4 regions of the Dyella ginsengisoli genome follow, and region 4 is predicted to be linked to each of the others. Evidence: predicted binding sites of a transcription regulator. Region 4 holds the regulator's gene; each other region holds the start of a gene.
The links. The regulator FliA, encoded in region 4, starts transcription of late flagellar genes. The targets are predictions, from matches to a motif close to TAAAGTTTNNCNNNCNNNGGCCGATAA.
Positions count from the first base shown of each region.

Region 1: a site for FliA is predicted at 2,784-2,810, ahead of ISP17_RS18745 (GGDEF domain-containing protein). Genes of this name have one in related genera too.
Region 2: a site for FliA is predicted at 2,359-2,385, ahead of ISP17_RS15730 (HDOD domain-containing protein). Genes of this name have one in related genera too.
Region 3: a site for FliA is predicted at 2,208-2,234, ahead of ISP17_RS07250 (methyl-accepting chemotaxis protein). Genes of this name have one in related genera too.

Region 1 covers NZ_JADIKM010000006.1:322,068-326,488, reverse strand. Annotated here, with positions in the region: gene ilvA (threonine ammonia-lyase, biosynthetic) at 1-236, shown strand, start outside; gene ISP17_RS18750 (MFS transporter) at 289-1,611, shown strand; gene ISP17_RS18745 (GGDEF domain-containing protein) at 1,624-2,712, opposite strand; gene ubiA (4-hydroxybenzoate octaprenyltransferase) at 3,081-4,016, shown strand; gene ISP17_RS18735 (YkvA family protein) at 4,013-4,390, shown strand.
Region 2 covers NZ_JADIKM010000004.1:307,756-312,176, forward strand. Annotated here, with positions in the region: gene ISP17_RS15720 (methylamine utilization protein) at 1-293, opposite strand, end outside; gene ISP17_RS15725 (hypothetical protein) at 672-1,199, shown strand; gene ISP17_RS15730 (HDOD domain-containing protein) at 1,261-2,319, opposite strand; gene ISP17_RS15735 (LLM class flavin-dependent oxidoreductase) at 2,457-3,470, shown strand; gene ISP17_RS15740 (PA4780 family RIO1-like protein kinase) at 3,532-4,386, shown strand.
Region 3 covers NZ_JADIKM010000002.1:61,784-66,204, forward strand. Annotated here, with positions in the region: gene ISP17_RS07245 (peptidylprolyl isomerase) at 1-517, shown strand, start outside; gene ISP17_RS07250 (methyl-accepting chemotaxis protein) at 542-2,116, opposite strand; gene ISP17_RS07255 (ABC transporter ATP-binding protein) at 2,319-4,229, opposite strand.
Region 4 covers NZ_JADIKM010000001.1:1,117,278-1,121,698, forward strand. Annotated here, with positions in the region: gene ISP17_RS05025 (MinD/ParA family protein) at 1-942, shown strand, start outside; gene ISP17_RS05030 (RNA polymerase sigma factor FliA) at 944-1,678, shown strand; gene ISP17_RS05035 (chemotaxis response regulator CheY) at 1,747-2,154, shown strand; gene ISP17_RS05040 (protein phosphatase CheZ) at 2,151-2,792, shown strand; gene ISP17_RS05045 (chemotaxis protein CheA) at 2,888-4,421, shown strand, end outside.

The DNA.
Region 1 (4,421 bases), on a different contig from region 4:
ATCCGGACTGGAACGTGAGCCTGTTCCACTACCGCAACCAGGGCGCCGACCACGGCCACATCCTGGTCGGCCTGCAGGTGCCGCCGGCCGAGCGCGCGTTGTTCGCACGCTTCCTCGCCACGCTGGGTTATCCGTACCGCGACGAGAGCGCCAACCCGGCGTATCGCCTGCTGCTGTGCGAGCCGCCGCAGGCAGCCGGCCACGCGATGAGTGGCGGCGTGGCGCTGGCGCGCTGAGGGTCCACACGGACCGTGCTGCGCGGCGGACAGCGGGCGCTACGATGCGCGCATGAGCCCGTCCGCACTCCCGCCCCCATCCAGCTCGCCGCACGACGCCCACCAGCCCGGCATCCGCATCAACCTGCAGCAGTTCGTCTGGCAGGCGCTGCAGGTGGCACTGGTGGGCATGGTGATCGGCATGGAGCGCAACGTGCTGCCGGTGGTGGCCAGCCACGACTTCGGCGTGCCGCCGCGCTCGTTCGTGTACCTGATGGCGTTCGTGATCTCGTTCGGACTGGTCAAGGGCGTGCTCAATTTCGTCGCCGGGCGGCTGTCCGAACGGATCGGGCGCAAGCCGGTGCTGCTGATGGGGTGGCTGGCGGCGATCCCGATTCCGCTGTTGATCTACTTCGCGCCGAACTGGTGGTGGATCGTGGCGGCGAACCTGTTCCTCGGCGTCAACCAGGGCCTCGCCTGGAGCATGACGGTGACCAGCAAGGTGGACATCGCCAAGGCCGAGCAGCGCGGCCTGGCCACCGGCATCAACGAGTTCGCCGGCTACGCGGCGGTGGGTCTGGCCGGCATCGCCACCGGCTATCTCGGCCACCACTACGGCCCGCGCGCGGCGCTGCTGTGGTTTGCGCTGGCGGTGATCGCGGCAGGGCTGATCACTGCCGCGCTGTTCGTGCGCGAGACGCTGCCGTGGGCGCGCGCGGAAAGCCATCGCCACGCGCAGCGCCAGCACGCCGGGCCGCCGCCGCGCTTTGCGCAGGGGCTGTCCGCGCATGCGGGCTGGCACCAGGTGTTCGCCTTCGTCTCGTTCCGCCACCCCACCTTCGCCGCGCTGTGCCAGGCCGGCGTGGCCAACAAGGTGGCCGACACCCTGCTGTGGGTGCTGTTTCCGCTGTACCTGCACGAGCAGGGGCTGGACCTGGTGCAGATCGGCTGGATCACCGGCACCTACGGTCTGACGTGGGGCGCCTCGCAGCTGTGGACCGGCGCGCTGTCCGATCGCATCGGGCGCAAGCGGCCGGTGATCGCCGGGCTGTGGCTGCTGGCGCTGGGCATCGGCGCCGTCACGCTGGTGCAGGGAGTCGCCGCCTGGCTGCTGATCGCCGCGGTGATGGGCACCGGCATGGCGCTGCTGTATCCGAACCTGATCGCCGCCGTGGCCGACATCGCCCATCCGGACTGGCGCAGCTCCGCGCTGGGCACGTACCGCTACTGGCGCGACACCGGCTATGCGCTGGGCGCGCTGGTGCTGGGCCTGATCGCGCAGGCGCGCGGCAGCCTGCTGCCGGCGTTCGGCTTCACCGCCGTGCTGCTGCTGGTATCGGGCGGGTGGATGGCGTGGCGCGCCGAGGAAACCCATCCGCGCCTGCCGCCGCGCTGAGCGCGACGCGCGTCAGAACAGGTCGACGCTGCCCGGCGCCATGCCTTCTTCGAGCGCACCCTGCGCGCGCAGCGTCTCGTAGTTGCACACGCGGTTGCGGCCGTGGTTCTTGGCGAAGTACAGCGCCTTGTCGGCGCGGTCGAGCACGGTGGCGGGGTAGTCCTGTTCGCCCACCGCGGCATAGCCCACGCTCACGGTCACCTGGCCGACCTGCGGAAAGACATGGTCCTGCACGCGCTGGCGGAAGCGTTCCAGCGCCGTGCCGGCGGAGGATTCGTCGGCGGCCTCCAGCAGCACCAGAAACTCCTCGCCGCCAAAGCGGAACAACCCGTCGCCCTGGCGGAAGCTGGCGCGCATCTGCTGGGCGATCACCAGGATCACTTCGTCGCCATACAGATGGCCCCAGCTGTCGTTGATGCGCTTGAAGTGGTCGATGTCGAGGATCGCCAGCCAGCGACGCGCGGGCAGGCCGCGCGGATCGGGGCGGCCGGTGCTGACGTGCGGCCGCTGCTGCATGTGGCGCTCGAACGTGCGCCGGTTGTACAGGCTGGTGAGCTTGTCGCGCTCGCTCTCGTCGAGCAGCGCGATGTAGTTGGCATAGATGCGGGCGAAGCCTTCCACCAGCGGGCGCAGGTGCTGCATCGGATGCTCGCCTTCGAGCATCAGTGCGCCGATCACGCGACCTTCGCGGCGGATCGGTACCAGCATGCCGTGGTTGCCGTCGCGCAGGCGCACGCAGCCGCCGTCGCGCTCGCCCTGGCGCAGTAGCGCCTCGCTGGCCGTGTCGGCGGCCTGCGGCAGCGACGTCACCCCGTAGCGGCCGTTGGCCGCGCGTGCACAGCGCACCAGCCGCTCGTCCGGATCGCTCCGCGCGCCGCGCTCGCCGTCACGCTTGTACAGCGTCACCACGTCGGCGTCGGCCAGTTCGGCCAGCGACAGGGTGAGGCTGTGGTCCAGCGCGTCGATGTCGCGGTGATGGGTGAACTGCGCCACCGAATCGAGCACGCGCAGCTGCGGCGAGCCGTCGTTGCCGGCCCACGCGGCGAGCTCCGCGAACAGCGGCGGCAGGGTATCGGCGGCATGGGCGGTTTCGGTGGACACGGCACTCCCGGTGTCGAGCAGCGGCACCGCCCCGGCCCGCGGTGCGAGTCGGAACGATGCCTACGCATGACGTATCGACCGGCGCCGGGGCGACTTGAGCGGGCGTTCGCCAGGGCGATGTACTGCACCCTCCGATGCGCAAGCGTGATGCCCGGACGGCGCGGTGCGGGCATCGCACCGGCGCTCGACCTCGGGACAGGAAAGCGGCGTGCGCGCGCCCCGCGGCGACTGCGCGGGATGGGTCACGGCTCGCCAAATCGGGCGGGGCGGCACGCTAGACTTCGGCGATGGCTCCGACCTCGCGCAAACACCCCCGGCGTCCCGCGCCGCCGCCGGCCTCACGGCTACGCCCGACCGCCACCGGCCGCATGCCCGCTCGACCGGCCGACGCCTCACAGCGCGCCACCCGCGTGCTCGACCGCCTGCTCGCGCCGCTGCCGCCGCCTGTGCGTGAGAAGGCACGCGATTACCTGGTGCTCACCCGCATGGATCGCCCGGTTGGCGCGCTGCTGCTGCTGTGGCCGACCTGGTGGGCGCTGTGGCTGGCCGCCGGCGATTTTCCGCCGTGGTCCACGCTGATCATCTTCACCCTCGGCGTGTTCGCCATGCGCGCGGCCGGCTGCGCCATCAACGACTACGCCGACCGCAAGCTCGACCCGCAGGTGGCGCGCACCGCCGGGCGGCCGATCGCCAGCGGCCGGGTCACGCCGCGCGAAGCGCTGCTGGTGTTCGGCGCACTGCTGGCGTTCGCCTTCGTGCTGGTGCTGTTCACCAACGCGCTGACCATCAAGCTGTCGTTCGCCGGTGCCGCGCTGGCGGCGGTGTATCCATTCACCAAGCGCTACACCTACCTGCCGCAGGTGGTGCTGGGCGCGGCGTTCGGCTGGGCGATCCCGATGGCGTTCGCGGCGGTGACCCACGGCGTGCCGCCGCTGGGCTGGCTGCTGTTCCTGGGCAACATCCTGTGGTCGGTGATCTACGACACCGAATACGCGATGGTCGACCGCGACGACGATCTGAAGGCCGGCGCCAAGTCCACCGCGATCCTGTTCGGCGACGCCGACCTGCCGATCCTCGCGATCCTGATGGCCACGTTCGAGCTGGCGATGGTGTTCGTCGGGCAGCGGGCCCAGCTGGGCTGGCCGTACTGGCTGGCGCTGGCCGGCAGCGTCGCCCTGTTCGGCTATCAGCTGTGGCGCATCCGCGGCCGTGATCGCGATGCCTGTCTCGCCGCGTTCCGCCACAACAACTGGCTCGGCCTCACGCTTTGGGCCGGCATCGTGGTGGCGCTGGCGCTCAAGTGATCGCCGCGCTCCGGCGCTGGGCCCGCCGGTTCAAGCGGCAGACGCTGACCGTGTACTTCCTCGCCCGCGATCCGCGCCTGTCCACGCCGCTGCGCCTGCTGGCGCTCGCCGTGGCGGCCTATGCGCTGAGCCCGATCGACCTGATCCCGGACTTCATCCCGGTGCTGGGCTATCTGGATGACCTGCTGATCGTGCCGCTGGGGCTGGCGCTGATCCTGCGCCTGGCACCGCGGGCGCTGGTGCTCGATGCGCGGCGGCGCGCGCGTGCGGTGCACGGGCGAAGCACCAGCCGCGCGGCCGCGGTGGTCATCGTGCTGCTGTGGCTGCTGGCGCTGGGATCGGTGGCGTGGTGGCTGTGGCGACGCGTGCATTGAGCGGGTCGGCGTCGCCCGTGCTGGCCACTCG
Region 2 (4,421 bases), on a different contig from region 4:
GAGTACACCTGGTGGCGCACATTGTCGCTGTTGGGAAAGGTGACGCGGGTGCCGGTCTGCACCACCAGCACCTGCGGCATGAAGCTGAGGTTGCGCTGGTCGATCACCGCGCTGGTGTCGCCGGCGGGCGGGGCGGGGCGATCCAGCGGCAGCAGCGAGACCACCGCGTCGCGCACGGGCTGGCCCTGGCGGTCGCGCACGGTGACGGTGACACCGGACGCGCCGGCGGCTCCGGCGAATGCCAGGCCGGCGAAAAGCGAGAGCGCGGAGCGCACGAGGGTGGATCGAACCATGGCTGCCTTCCAAACCGATCTGCGCCGTGCTGTCCGTCGAAAGGCGGGCCGATCATTGTGTATGGGCGGCACGCGCCGCGGTTCGCGCGTGCCGTCGCTGCGCCGTTGATCCTTATCGGCGCTCCGCTGGCGTACCTTAGCGCCTCACCCCTGCAGAAGGGTCCTGCTGCTATCCCGGCAGCGTAACGCCATGCGCTGTGCGGGACCGCATGCGGCACGCTTTTGTCACCTGGATATACGCGCCGGCACATCTGATGGTTGCAGGCGGCCGACGCAACGTGCGCGCATTCGCAAATGGACGTCCAAAGCCGAGCTCGGCATTGATCGTGGCGATGCCGCGGGTTAGATTCCGACGTTGTCTCAGGGGGAATCACTGTCATGAAACGCACACTGGCCATTGCCGGCACCCTTCTTCTGGCCGCCTGCGGTCACGACACGCGCACGCCGGTGGCGCTGGGCACGCTGGTGGTGCCGAACCAGGCGCCGTGGCTGATCCTCGCGCCCGGTCCGGAGCAGGTGGAGTTGCGCGGGCTGGACGACACGCTGAAGTTCCTGCCCGATCCGCCACTGGCCACCGCGCTGGAAGCGCAACTGCGTGCGGGCGTGCAGCAGGATTACTTTCCCAACCTCACCATCGCCTGCGACGAGATCAAGGCGGAGATGAAAGTGAATACCGACGACGCACCGGACACCGTGGTGCTGGAGCTGTCCCTGCGCTGCACGATCAACGCCAGCGGCTACCTGAGCACCCACCAGTACGCCGTGGCGCCGACCACCAAGGTGGCGGCCGGCTCGGCCGAAGCGGTCTATGCGAAAGCGCTGGGCGTGCTGCTGCGCGACGGCGCGGGGCTGGTCGCCGTCAAGCTGGACGCCGATGTGCGCGCCAGCCGGCCCGGCACGCGCTGAGTCGCTACGCGTCGAATCCGTCGGATGGATCGGGTCGAGCTGATGCCGCCACTGCGCGGCGTCAGCACGCGCGGGCGTCGGCGTCGCGGAACTGCCGGCGCAGGTCCTGCTGGCAGCGTTCGATCATGGCCGGGGTGAAGAACTCCGGCCAGGCGGTGCTCAGATCCGTATCCGGCGCGGCCAGCGCGTGTTCGCCCAGCACCTGGGCCATCGCCAGCGTGTCGGCGCACAGCAGGGCGCGGCCGAGTGAGCTCTCCGGCGGCATGCCGGCCACCGTGCGCTCTTCCAGCGCGTTCAACACGTTGGTCGGCAGGTTCCAGTGGCGTGCCGCGCGCAGCGACAGCTGGGCGGCCAGCTGCGCGCAGGCGGCGAGGAAGTGGCTGGTCAGCGGGCCCAGCTCCATCGGCGCCTCCTGATCGAGCACGCGCACCACGGCGCCGGTGCCGGTGTTGCACACGATGCCGGCCAGGTACGCCTCGAACGGGTCGGAGCTGCCCTTGCCGAGATAGGCGCAGGCGTGCGCGCAGCGCTCGGCGTGGTCCCACAGCCGCTGCCCCGCGACGTGGCCGAACATGCCGGCGCTGGCGTGCAGGATCGGCTTCATCACGTGCATCGTCACCACCCGGCGCAGGCCGTCCTGGCCCAGCAGCACCACCGCGTGCTGCAGGCTCTGGATCGGATGCAGGGTGCGGTAGTAGATGCTGCGGCTGACCCGCATCACTTCGCCCACCAGCACCGGGTCGCGCCCGATCAGCTTGGCCAGCTGGGCGCCGCCCACGGTGTCGCTCTTGAGCGAACGCAGCAGCTGCGGCAGCACGGTGGGCAGGCGCGGCAGGCTGCGCACGTCGAACGCGGTGCAGGTTGCCTGCAGGCGCTTGAGGATCGCGCGTTCTTCCTGGCTTGGCTCGTTGGCGTGGTAGTCGGGCAGGCCCAGTACATAGCGATGGAAGCGGTCGCCCAGCTGGGCCAGCGACATCGCCTCGTGCGCCGCGGCGGCCGCCTCGGCGCTGTGGACGCTGCCAGTCGGGGGCGCCGTCATCGCGCGCACGCGGGCGGGCACGCGCGCCGCCGGTGGCGGTGCATCCGCGTATCCCAGAATCCAGCGCCACAGGTTTTGCATGCACGCTCCCCTGGCCGGCATACCGGCCTTGCAGCGGGGTTAACGGCGTCGCAGCGGGAAAATGTAGCGGCCCGGCGGGGTGGCATTCGCGCCGGGGCGCCCCTACCTATGGGGACTCACGCCCCGACGAGTCGCGCATGATCCCGTTTTCCATCCTCGACCTTGCCCCGGTCACCGAAGGCAGGGACGCCGCCCAGTCGTTCCGCAACGCGCTGAGCCTGGCGCAGCTGGGCGAGCGGCTGGGCTATCGCCGCTACTGGCTGGCCGAGCACCACAACATGCCGGGCATCGCCAGCGCGGCCACGGCGGTGCTGATCGGGTACATCGCCGGTGGCACCTCCACCATCCGGGTCGGCTCCGGCGGCATCATGCTGCCCAACCACGCGCCGCTGCAGGTGGCCGAGCAGTTCGGCACGCTGGCCTCGCTCTATCCGGGCCGGATCGACCTGGGCCTGGGCCGTGCACCCGGCACCGACCAGCCCACCGCCCGGGCGCTGCGGCGCTACTTCGACAGCGCCGACGCCTTTCCCAACGACGTGATCGAGCTGCTGGGCTATTTCGAGCCCGCCAAGCCGGGGCAGGCGGTGCGCGCGGTACCGGGCGCGGGGCTCGACGTGCCGGTTTGGCTGCTCGGATCGAGCCTGTTCAGCGCCAAGCTGGCCGCCCAGCTCGGGCTGCCGTTCGCGTTTGCCTCGCACTTCGCGCCGGATGCGATGGACCAGGCGCTGGCGATCTACCGCCGCGACTTCCGCCCCTCGGCACGGCTGGCCGAGCCGCACGCCATCCTCGCGCTCAACGTGGTGGCCGCCGACAGCGACGCGCAGGCGCGGCGGCTGTTCACCACCCAGCAGCAGGCGTTCGTGAACCTGCGCCGCGGCCGGCCGGGGCTGATCCCGCCGCCGATCGACGATATCGAGGCGTTCTGGACGCCCGTCGAGCGGCTCGGCGTGGAGCAGGCGCTGGCCTGCGCGGTGGTGGGTGATCCGGCCACGGTGCGGCGCGGGCTGGCCGATTTCATCGCCCGGCACCGGCCGGACGAGCTGCTGCTCACCGCCAACATCTTCGACCATGCGGCGCGCCTGCACTCGTTCGAACTGGCCGCCGCCGCGCGCGACGCGCTGGCGCCGGCCCCGCTGGCGAACGCCGGATGAGCCGGCGGCGGCGCGCTTCGGGCATCATGGCGCACTTCCCCGCACGGCCAAGCCCTACCGCATGAAGATTCCCAACGGCCTGCAGCCCCTCATCGACGACGGCGTGATCGACCAGGTGCTGCGCCCGCTCAAGAGCGGCAAGGAGGCCTCGGTGTACGTGGTGCGCTCGGGCGACCACATCCGCTGCGCCAAGGTCTACAAGGACATGGCCCAGCGCAGCTTCCAGCAGCGCGTGCAGTACCAGGAAGGGCGCAAGGTGCGCGGCAGCCGCGAGGCGCGCGCCATGGGCAAGTCCACCAAGTTCGGCCGCAAGGAGGCCGAAGCGGCCTGGAAGAATGCCGAGGTCGACGCGCTCTACCTGCTCAACGACGCCGGCGTGCGCGTGCCGCGGCCGTACGGCTACTTCAACGGCGTGCTGCTGATGGAGCTGGTCACCGACGAGGACGGCCACTCCGCGCCGCGGCTGGGCGAGGTGGATCTCGATGCGGACACCGCACGCGCCTGGCACCGGTTCCTGATGCAGCAGGTGGCGCGCATGCTCTGCGTGGGGCTGATCCACGGCGACCTGTCCGAATACAACGTGCTGGTGGGGCCGGACGGCCCGGTGATCATCGACCTGCCGCAGGCGGTGAGTGCCGCGGGCAACAACAACGCGCGCTTCATGCTCCGCCGCGACGTGGGCAACCTCACCATCAGCCTGGCGCGCTTCGCGCCGGAGCTGCTGGACACCCACTACGCGGAAGAGATGTGGGCGCTGTTCGAGCAGAGCGAACTGCATCCGGACACCGAGCTCACCGGCCACTTCACCTTCGACGAGCGCACCGCCGACGTGGACAGCGTGATGCAGTCGATCATCGACGCCCGCGAGGAAGCGATCATCCGCCAGCAGGGGCGTGAGGCGGCGCGGGAGGATTGAGCTTTCGCTGTGCGCAGGTGGATTTGATGCTGTTG
Region 3 (4,421 bases), on a different contig from region 4:
GTTCACCCGCCTGCCGGACGGCGACGTGTACGCGCCGCAGGTGGGGTTCTCCGAGGGCTTTCCGGTGGCGCGCGATCCGGCCAGCAAGGAGGAGTGGATCACCCACTGCTACGGCACCGTGGGCGTGGCGCGTGACGTGGGCCCGACCACCGGCAACGGCAACTCGCTGTACGCGATCATCGGCCAGGCGCCGCGCGGGCTAGACCGCAATCTGGCGGTGGCCGGGCGGGTGATCGAGGGCATGGAGTACCTGTCCGCCCTGCCCCGCGGCACCGGACCGCTGGGCTTCTACGAGAAGCCTGAGCAGCGCACGGCGATCGTGTCGGTGGCGCTGGCCGCGGACCTGCCGACGGCACAGCGCCCGCAGGTGGAGGTGCTGCGCACCGGCAGCCCGAGCTTCGCCGCGCTGATCGAGGCCAAGCGCAACCGCCGCGATGCGTTCTACACGCGGCCGGCCGGCAAGATCGACCTGTGCAGCATCAGCGTGCCCACGCGCGATATCGACGCGACGAAGTAAGCCCCGCTGCCGCGCCCCGAAACCTCAGGGCGCGCGCTGCACTTGATCGGCGGTGCGGAATACCGACACCGCCTGGCGCATGCGCTCGGCCTGCTCCTGCAGGCTGCGCGCGGCGGCTTCGGATTCTTCGACGAGGGCGGCGTTGCTCTGGGTGGCTTCGTCCATCTGGCCGACGGCGGAGCCGATCTCCTCGATGCCCTTGCTCTGCTCTTCGCTGGCCGCGGCGATCTCGTTCATCAGGCCGGCGGAGCGCTGGATGGCGTCGGCGATGCGGCGGGTGGTGTCGCCGGTGCGATCCACCAGTTCAGCGCCGGTATCGACGGTGGCGACCGCATCGCCGATCAGCTGCTTGATCTCGCGGGCGGCCGTGGCCGCGCGCTGGGCCAGGCCGCGCACTTCGGTGGCGACCACCGCGAAACCCTTGCCGTGCTCGCCCGCGCGCGCCGCCTCCACCGCGGCATTGAGCGCGAGGATGTTGGTCTGGAAGGCGATGCCGTCGATCATGCCGGCGATGTCTTCGATGCGCTGCGAGCTGGCCTTGATGTCGCCCATGGTGGTGACCACCTGGGCCACCAGTTCGCCGCCTTCCTTCGCCAGCTTGGCGGCGGCGGACACCAGCGCATCGGCCTCGCGCGCGTTGTCGGCGTTCTGGCGCACGGTGGAGGTGAGTTCCTCCATCGCAGCGGCGGTTTCTTCCAGCGAGGCGGCTTGATCCTGCGTGCGGTGCGAGAGGTCGGCGGTGCCCGCGGCGATCTGGCCGGTGGCGGTGTGGATGCTGTCGCTGGACTGGCGCACGTTCGTCACCACGTCGGCGAGGCCGACGCTGATGCCGTTGATCGCCTGCAGCAGCTGGCCGATGTCGTCGCGCCGGTCCACCGGCACCTGCGCGCTGAGGTCGCCCGCGGCGATCTTGCCGGCGGCGGTGCGGCACTCGCTCATCGGCCCACTGATGTTGCGGCGAACCAGCAGGTACACCGCCGCGGACACGCCGAGCACGGAGACGGCGCCGGCGATCCCCAGCATCGTCAGCAGTGCGGCACGCATTTCCTTTGGCAGCAGCACATAAAGCGCCAGCGCCACCGCGGCGTTGAGCACGGCGGTCGCCAGGCCGATGCGCAGCGGCATGCCGACGCTGCGCATGGCGCTCACGTCCAGCCCTACGTAGCGCGCGCCGATCACCTCGCTGCGACCGTCGAGGATCGGGTCGTAGCGGGTCATGAACTGGGTGCCGAAGATGGTCGCGTAGCCGGTGAACGATTGCTTCGCCAGCAGCAGCGACCAGGCCGGATGCGAGCGGTCGAGCAAGGTACCGATGGCGCGGCCGCCGTCCTTCTTCTTCACCGAGGTGGTGATGCGCACGAAGTCGTCGCCGCTGCGGGCGAACAGCGTGGCCGTGGCGCCGGTGTGCTCGGTGAAACGATCCGGCACGGCAAAGTTGAGGTTGAGCAGGGTGGCACCGTGGCGCAACACCGGCGCATCGCGTTCGCCGATGCGCACCGTCTCGCGACTGTCCAGCGCGAAACGTTCCGGCAGCTGTTCGGCGAACTGCCGGGCCAGCGCCTGGATGCGGGTCTTGAGCGGCACGAAAATGGAAAGCATCACGTCGATCTCCACCACGCTGGTTTGGCATCCCTGTCGGACCGTCGCGTCGGCCACCGGCTCACGCGCGAGCGCGTTGCCTGATGGCGGTTTGTCGGTGGCGACCCCGGAAACTTGAATGTGCCCCGCTCGGCAAAGTCTGCGCAAGCCGTCATCCCGGCGAATAGTGTGATGACGCGCAACGCCTTGTGCAGTGCCCCGCTCAACGATAGCCGGCGGCCTGCAGCTCGAACAGCTCGGCGTAATGCCCGCCGGCCGCGACCAGCTGCTCGTGGGTGCCGACCTCCTCGATCGCACCGTGCTGCAGCACGATGATGCGGTCGGCCATGCGCACGGTGGAGAAGCGGTGCGAGATGATCACCGCGGTCTTGCCGGCGGACAGCTCCTTGAAGCGCTGGAACACCTCGTACTCGGAGCGCGCGTCGAGCGCGGCGGTGGGCTCGTCCAGCACCAGCAGCGGCGCGTCGCGCATGTAGGCGCGGGCGATGGCGATCTTCTGCCATTCGCCACCGGACAGATCAACGCCGCCCTTGAACAGCTTGCCGAGCATCTGCGCGTAGCCCTTGGGCAACCGGGCGATCACCTCGTCGGCCATGCTGCGGCGGGCGGCGTCGGCGATGCGGGCGCGATCCTCGCGCGCCTCGATGCGGCCCACCGCGATGTTGTCCGCAGCGTTGAAGTAGTAGCGCACGAAGTCCTGGAAGATCACCCCGATGTTGAGGCGCAGATCTTCCAGGTCGTACTCGGTGAGCGGGTGGCCGTCGAGCAGGATGCGGCCCTCGTCCGGGTCGTACAGGCGCGAGAGCAGCTTCACCAGCGTGGTCTTGCCGGCGCCGTTCTCGCCCACCAGCGCCAGCACCTCGCCCGCACGCAGGGTGAAGTTGAGATGCCGCACCGCCCAGCGCTCGGCGTCGGGATAGCGAAAGCCCACGTCCTCGAACACGAAGCCCTCGCGCATCGGCCGCGGGAACGGGCGCGGGTTCGGCGGCGAGAGGATCTCCGGCTGGATGCGGAAGAACGAGAACAGGTCGTCCAGGTACAACGCCTGGCCGGCCACCTGCGAGAAGCCCACCAGCAGCGTCTCCATCAACGTGCGCAGGCGGCGGAACGAGGTGGACAGGAAGGTGAGGTCGCCGATGCTGAAGTCGCCGCGCACCGTGCGCCACGCGATGATAGCGTAGGCGGCGTAGTAGCCGATGGTGCCGATGGTGGTGAACAGTCCGCCCCAGCCCGCGCGGCGCAGCGCGATGACGCGGTTGGCGCGATACATGGCCTGCGACAGCACGCGGTAGCGATCGATCAGGAACGGGTTGAGGCCGAAGCTCTTCACCTCCTTCGCGTTGGACGCGCTGGCGCCGACCATGCGCAGGTAGTCCAGCTCGCGCCGCTCCGGCGTCCACTGGTAGTTCACCGCGTAGCTCTGCGCGTTGAAGTGGAACTCGCCCAGAAACGCCGGCACCAGCGCCACCGCCAGCAGCGCGATCAACCACGGCGCGTACACCGCCAGCCCCACGGCGAAGCTGAGCAAGGTGACGATGTCCTGCGCCTGCTGCAGCAGCTGCGAAAGCAGGCTGCCGCGCCCGGCCACCTGGCGGCGCGCGCGGTCGAGCTGGTCCTGCAGGTCGGCGTCCTCGAAATCCTCGAGATCCAGCGAGGCGGCGTGTTCCATCAGGCGGATCGAGGTGGTGTTGGCGTACAGCTCGCCCAGCAGCGAGTCGACCATCGCCACCACCCGACCCAGCAGGTCAGCCAGCACCGCCAGCGCAAACTCCAGCCCCAGCAGCAGCGCCAGATGCGCCAGCTCGCCGCCGTGCAGCCACGCGGAGAGATCGCCATGCGGCACGCCCACGCGCACCAGTCGCACCACCTCGTCGACGATCAGCTTGCCCACATACAGCGTGGCCACCGGCAGCAGCGCGCGCAGCAGACGCAGCGCCACGCTGGCCAGCGTAAGCGAGCGGCTGGTCTGCCAGATGCTGGCCAGGAACGGCGGCACGTTGCGCAGCGCGGCGAAGCGCTCGCGCAGGCTCTGCGGCGGGGGCGGCTCGTGCGGTCCGCCGCCGCGACGCCCGCCGCCGTGGGTGCGACCACCCATGCTTTGTGGACCGGCCATGGGGATTCCTTCGAAAGGGATCGGCGCAGCATGCCACGCTCCGCGTGCGGGCGCGGTGCCCGTCGCGCCCCCGCGAGTGCAGGCGCGCCCCGCTCCCAGGCTCAGGTGTTGCTGAAAGCGGGCATGCCGTGGTCCATCACCACGAAACTTTGTCACCGCATCAAGTAAGAGGTGCGGATCGGCCGCATTCGC
Region 4 (4,421 bases):
CGCGCCTTCATCAAGAATCAGGCCTGGGGACTCAAGCAGATGGTTTCGTCGCTCACCGAGATGGCCGCGCCACCCGTCGTCCACCACGCGCCGACGCAGGCGGCCAACCTCGACCGGCGCCCCACGCGCCAGCGCTGCCGCACCATCGCGGTGTGCGGCGGCAAGGGCGGCGTAGGCAAGACCACGGTGGCGGTGAACCTGGGCATGACGCTGGCCATGATGGGCCACGAGACGATGCTGCTGGATGCCGACATGGGCCTGGCCAACGTCGACGTGCTGCTCGGCCTGGCGCCCTCGCGTCACCTGGGCCACATGCTCGACGGCCTGTGTGGCCTGTCCGACCTGGTGCTGGAGGCGCCGCACGGGCTGAAGGTGATTCCCGCCGGCTCCGGCGCGCGCCGGCTGGCGCAGCTGGGCTCCGGCGAGCAGGCCGCGGTGATCCGCGCCTTCGACGAGCTGCCCCAGGTGCCCGACTTCCTGCTGGTGGATACCGCCGCCGGCATCTCCGACTCGGTGGCGATGTTCGCCGCCGCGGCCGACGACGTGGTGCTGGTGGTGTGCGACGAGCCCGCCTCCATCACCGACGCCTACGCCATGGCCAAGGTGCTCAGCCGCGACTTCGGCGTGAAGCGCCTGCACATGGTGGCGAACATGGTGCGCAACCTCGGCGAGGCCAAGGCGCTGCACCAGAAGCTGGCGCGGGTCACCGACCGCTTCCTCGACGTGATGCTCGATTTCATGGGCTGGGTGCCGCAGGACGAGCGCCTGCGCCAGGCCATCCGCCGCCAGAACGCGGTGGTGGATGTGGCGCCGGGCAGCCGTTCGGCGCAGGCATTCAAGCAATTGGCCGGTGCGGCCGTTACATGGGCAGAACCCGATCGCCCGGGTCTCGACCGCATCGCATTTTTCAGTGGTCAGGCTGCACCGGCGACGGGGTGGTGAGATGAGCGTGGCAACCGAATACCTGCAACTTCAACGGCAAAGCGCCGACGAACTGGTGAAGACGCATGCGCCGCTGGTGCGGCGCATCGCCTATCACCTGATGGGGCGGCTGCCGCCCAGCGTCGACGTGGGCGATCTGATCCAGTCCGGCATGATCGGGCTGCTGGAGGCGTCGCGTAACTACGCCACCGATCGTTCGGCCAGCTTCGAGACGTACGCCGGCATCCGCATCCGTGGCGCCATGCTCGACGAGTTGCGCAAGACCGACTGGACGCCGCGCTCGGTGCATCGCAAGGCGCGCGAAGTAGCCGAGGTGGTGCGCCAGATCGAGGTGGAGACCGGTGCGGATGCCGACGACGCGGAGGTGATGAAACGGCTGGGGCTGACGGCCGATGAATACCACCAGGTGCTGGCCGATGCGGCCAGCTCCCGATTGCTGAGCCTCACGGCGCCGGACGACGGCGACGGCAGCCCGGCAATGGACGTGGCCGATTCGAGCACGCTCACTCCCGCCGAGGACATCGAGCAGACCGGCATGCGCCAGGCGCTGATCGATGCGATCACCACGCTGCCCGAGCGCGAGCAGCTGGTGATGTCGCTGTACTACGAGCAGGAACTGAACCTCAAAGAGATTGGCGCGGTGCTCGGCGTCACCGAGTCGCGGGTCTGCCAGATCCACGGCCAGGCGATCATCCGGCTGCGCGCGCGCATGACCGGCTGGCGCGACGACGACTGAGCAACGCGGGCAACACAACTTACCTACGGGCTGGCGCACGGCGACCCATCGTGCAAGTGGAGACGGGCTTGAACAAGAACATGAAGATCCTGGTGGTGGACGACTTTTCCACCATGCGCCGCATCGTGCGGAACCTGCTCGTGGAGCTGGGTTTCTCCGGCCAGCTGATCCAGGAGGCCGACGACGGCGAGAACGCGCTGGTGATGCTCAAGAGCCAGCCGTTCGACATGGTCGTGACCGACTGGAACATGCCCAACATGACCGGCATCGACCTGCTGCGCGCGATCCGCGCCGAGGCCTCGCTGAAGGGGCTGCCGGTGCTGATGGTCACCGCCGAGAACAACCGCGACCAGATCATCGCCGCCGCCCAGGCCGGCGTGAACGGCTACATCGTCAAGCCGTTCACCGCCGCCACGCTGCAGGAAAAACTCACCAAGATCTTCGAGCGGCTCGCCGCGGCAGGAGCTTCCGCATGAGCGCCCAACTCACCCTCACCCCCGACGCGCTGCCCAACGAGCTGCACGAGCTGCTCAACAGCCCTGATGGCCCGGCCTTCGAGCAGGCGCTCGATTCCATCGTGCGCCAGCGCGAGCAGAAGCTGTTCCGCGCGCTCGGCCTGCTGGCCCGCGACCTGCACGACGCCGTGCGTCGCCTCGGCGGCGAGCTGGTGCAGGACGGCTATCCGGACAGCGTCACCGACGCGCGCAAGCACCTGCAGGACGTGCTGGAGATGAGCTCGCAGGCCGCGCACCGCACGCTGGATTTCGCCGAACGCACCCGCCCGGAGGCCGAGGCGCTGGCGCACAACGCCGCGACCATCCTCGCCACGGATCCCGCCGGCAGCGACGCCGTCTGCGCGCTGGCGCAGCAGGCCAGCGCCTTCGCGCAGAGCTGCAACGCCGGCCTCAACGACATGGTGATGGCGCAGTCCTGGCAGGACCTCTCCGGCCAGCGCATCAAGAAGGTGGTCGCCTTCATCGGCTCGGTGGAGTCGTCCATGCTCGAACTGGTGCGCCTCACCGGCGCGCTCTCCGGCCGCGAGCCGGTCGAGGCGGTGGAAAAGATCAACAGCCAGGACGAGGCCGATCGCCTGCTGAGCGAGTTCGGATTCTGAGCCCGCGCATGACGGTGATCGCGCCGACGCTGCGTCGCCTCTCCCACGCCTGCCGTCATGCGGCGGGCGTCGTGCTGCCTGCCGGAAACCGCTAGATGGATCCCTCCTTCGACGCCGAACTGCGCGACGACTTCCTGGTCGAGGCCGGCGAGCTGGTCGAGCGCCTCGGCGAGCAGCTGGTGGGCCTGGAGGCCGCGCCGCAGGACGCCGAGCTGCTCAACGCCGTGTTCCGCGCCTTCCACACGGTGAAGGGCGGCGCCGGCTTCCTCAACGTGGACCCGATGGTGCAGCTGTGCCATCACGCCGAGGACCTGCTCAACGAGGCGCGCAACGGCAGCCTGCTGATCGACCCGGCGCGGATGGACGCGCTGCTCGAAGCGCTCGACCTGCTGCAGTCGATGATGGCCGCGCTGGCCGCCAACGACGCCATGGCGATGCCGCCGCCGGCGCTGCTGGTGCGCCTCACGCCGCCGAAGAAGGGTGCGCCGCCCGCGCCCGCGCCGGTCGCGGCGCCGCCATCGGCGGCCGCGACGGCCGGTGGCGCCATCGACGACAGCGAGTTCGAGGCGCTGCTCGATTCGCTCTACGGCACCGCCGCCCCCGGCACGGTGGAACCGGCGCCTGTCGCCGCGCCCGCTGTGTCCAACACCATCAACGACGACGAATTCGAGGCGCTGCTCGACCAGCTGCACGGCAACGGTGCGCCGGCCCCGGTGGTTGCGGTGGCAGCGCCGGCCGCCGGCGGCATCAACGACGACGAGTTCGAGGCGCTGCTGGACAACCTGCACGGCAAGGGCGGCACGCCCGGCCAGGTGGTCGCATCCGCGGCGCCGGCCCCCATGCCTGCGCCGGCTCCCGCACCCGCACCCGCCCGCGCTGCCGCTGCCCCGGCCGAGACCAGCGTGCGCGTGGACACCGCGCGGCTCGATGCGCTGGTCAACCAGGCCGGCGAACTGCTGCTGCTGCGCAACCGCCTGCTCACGCTGGCCGCGCGCAATGGCGACAGCAGCCTGTCGTCCACCGTGGACGAGCTCAACCGCGTCGCCGACGACCTGCAGAACGCCGTGCTCGGCATGCGCATGCAGCCGGTCGGGCGATTGTTTCAGCGCTTTCCGCGCATCGTGCGCGACCTCGCGCGCCAGCTCGGCAAGGACGTGGACCTAGTCACCGAAGGCGAGGGCACCGATCTCGATCGCAGCTTGGTCGAGGCGCTGGCCGACCCGATGGTGCACCTGATCCGCAACGCGCTGGACCACGGCCTGGAAGGGCCGGAGGATCGGGAGCGCGCGGGCAAGTCGCGCCGCGGCACGGTCACCCTCACGGCCAGCCAGCGCGGTGAGCGCATCGTCATCACGGTGAGCGACGACGGCCGCGGCATGAACCCCGAGGTGCTGCGGCGCAAGGCGGTGGAGAAGGGCGTGATCGACGAGGCGCAGGCCGCACGCCTCACCGAGAACGAGTGCTACGAGCTGATCTTCCGCGCCGGCTTCAGTACCGCCGCCACCGTGTCGGACATCTCCGGCCGCGGCGTCGGCATGGACGTGGTGAAGACCCGCATCACCGAACTGGGCGGCACGCTGCGCGTGCAATCGCGGCTCGGCCACGGCAGCACGCTGGAACTCACCGTAC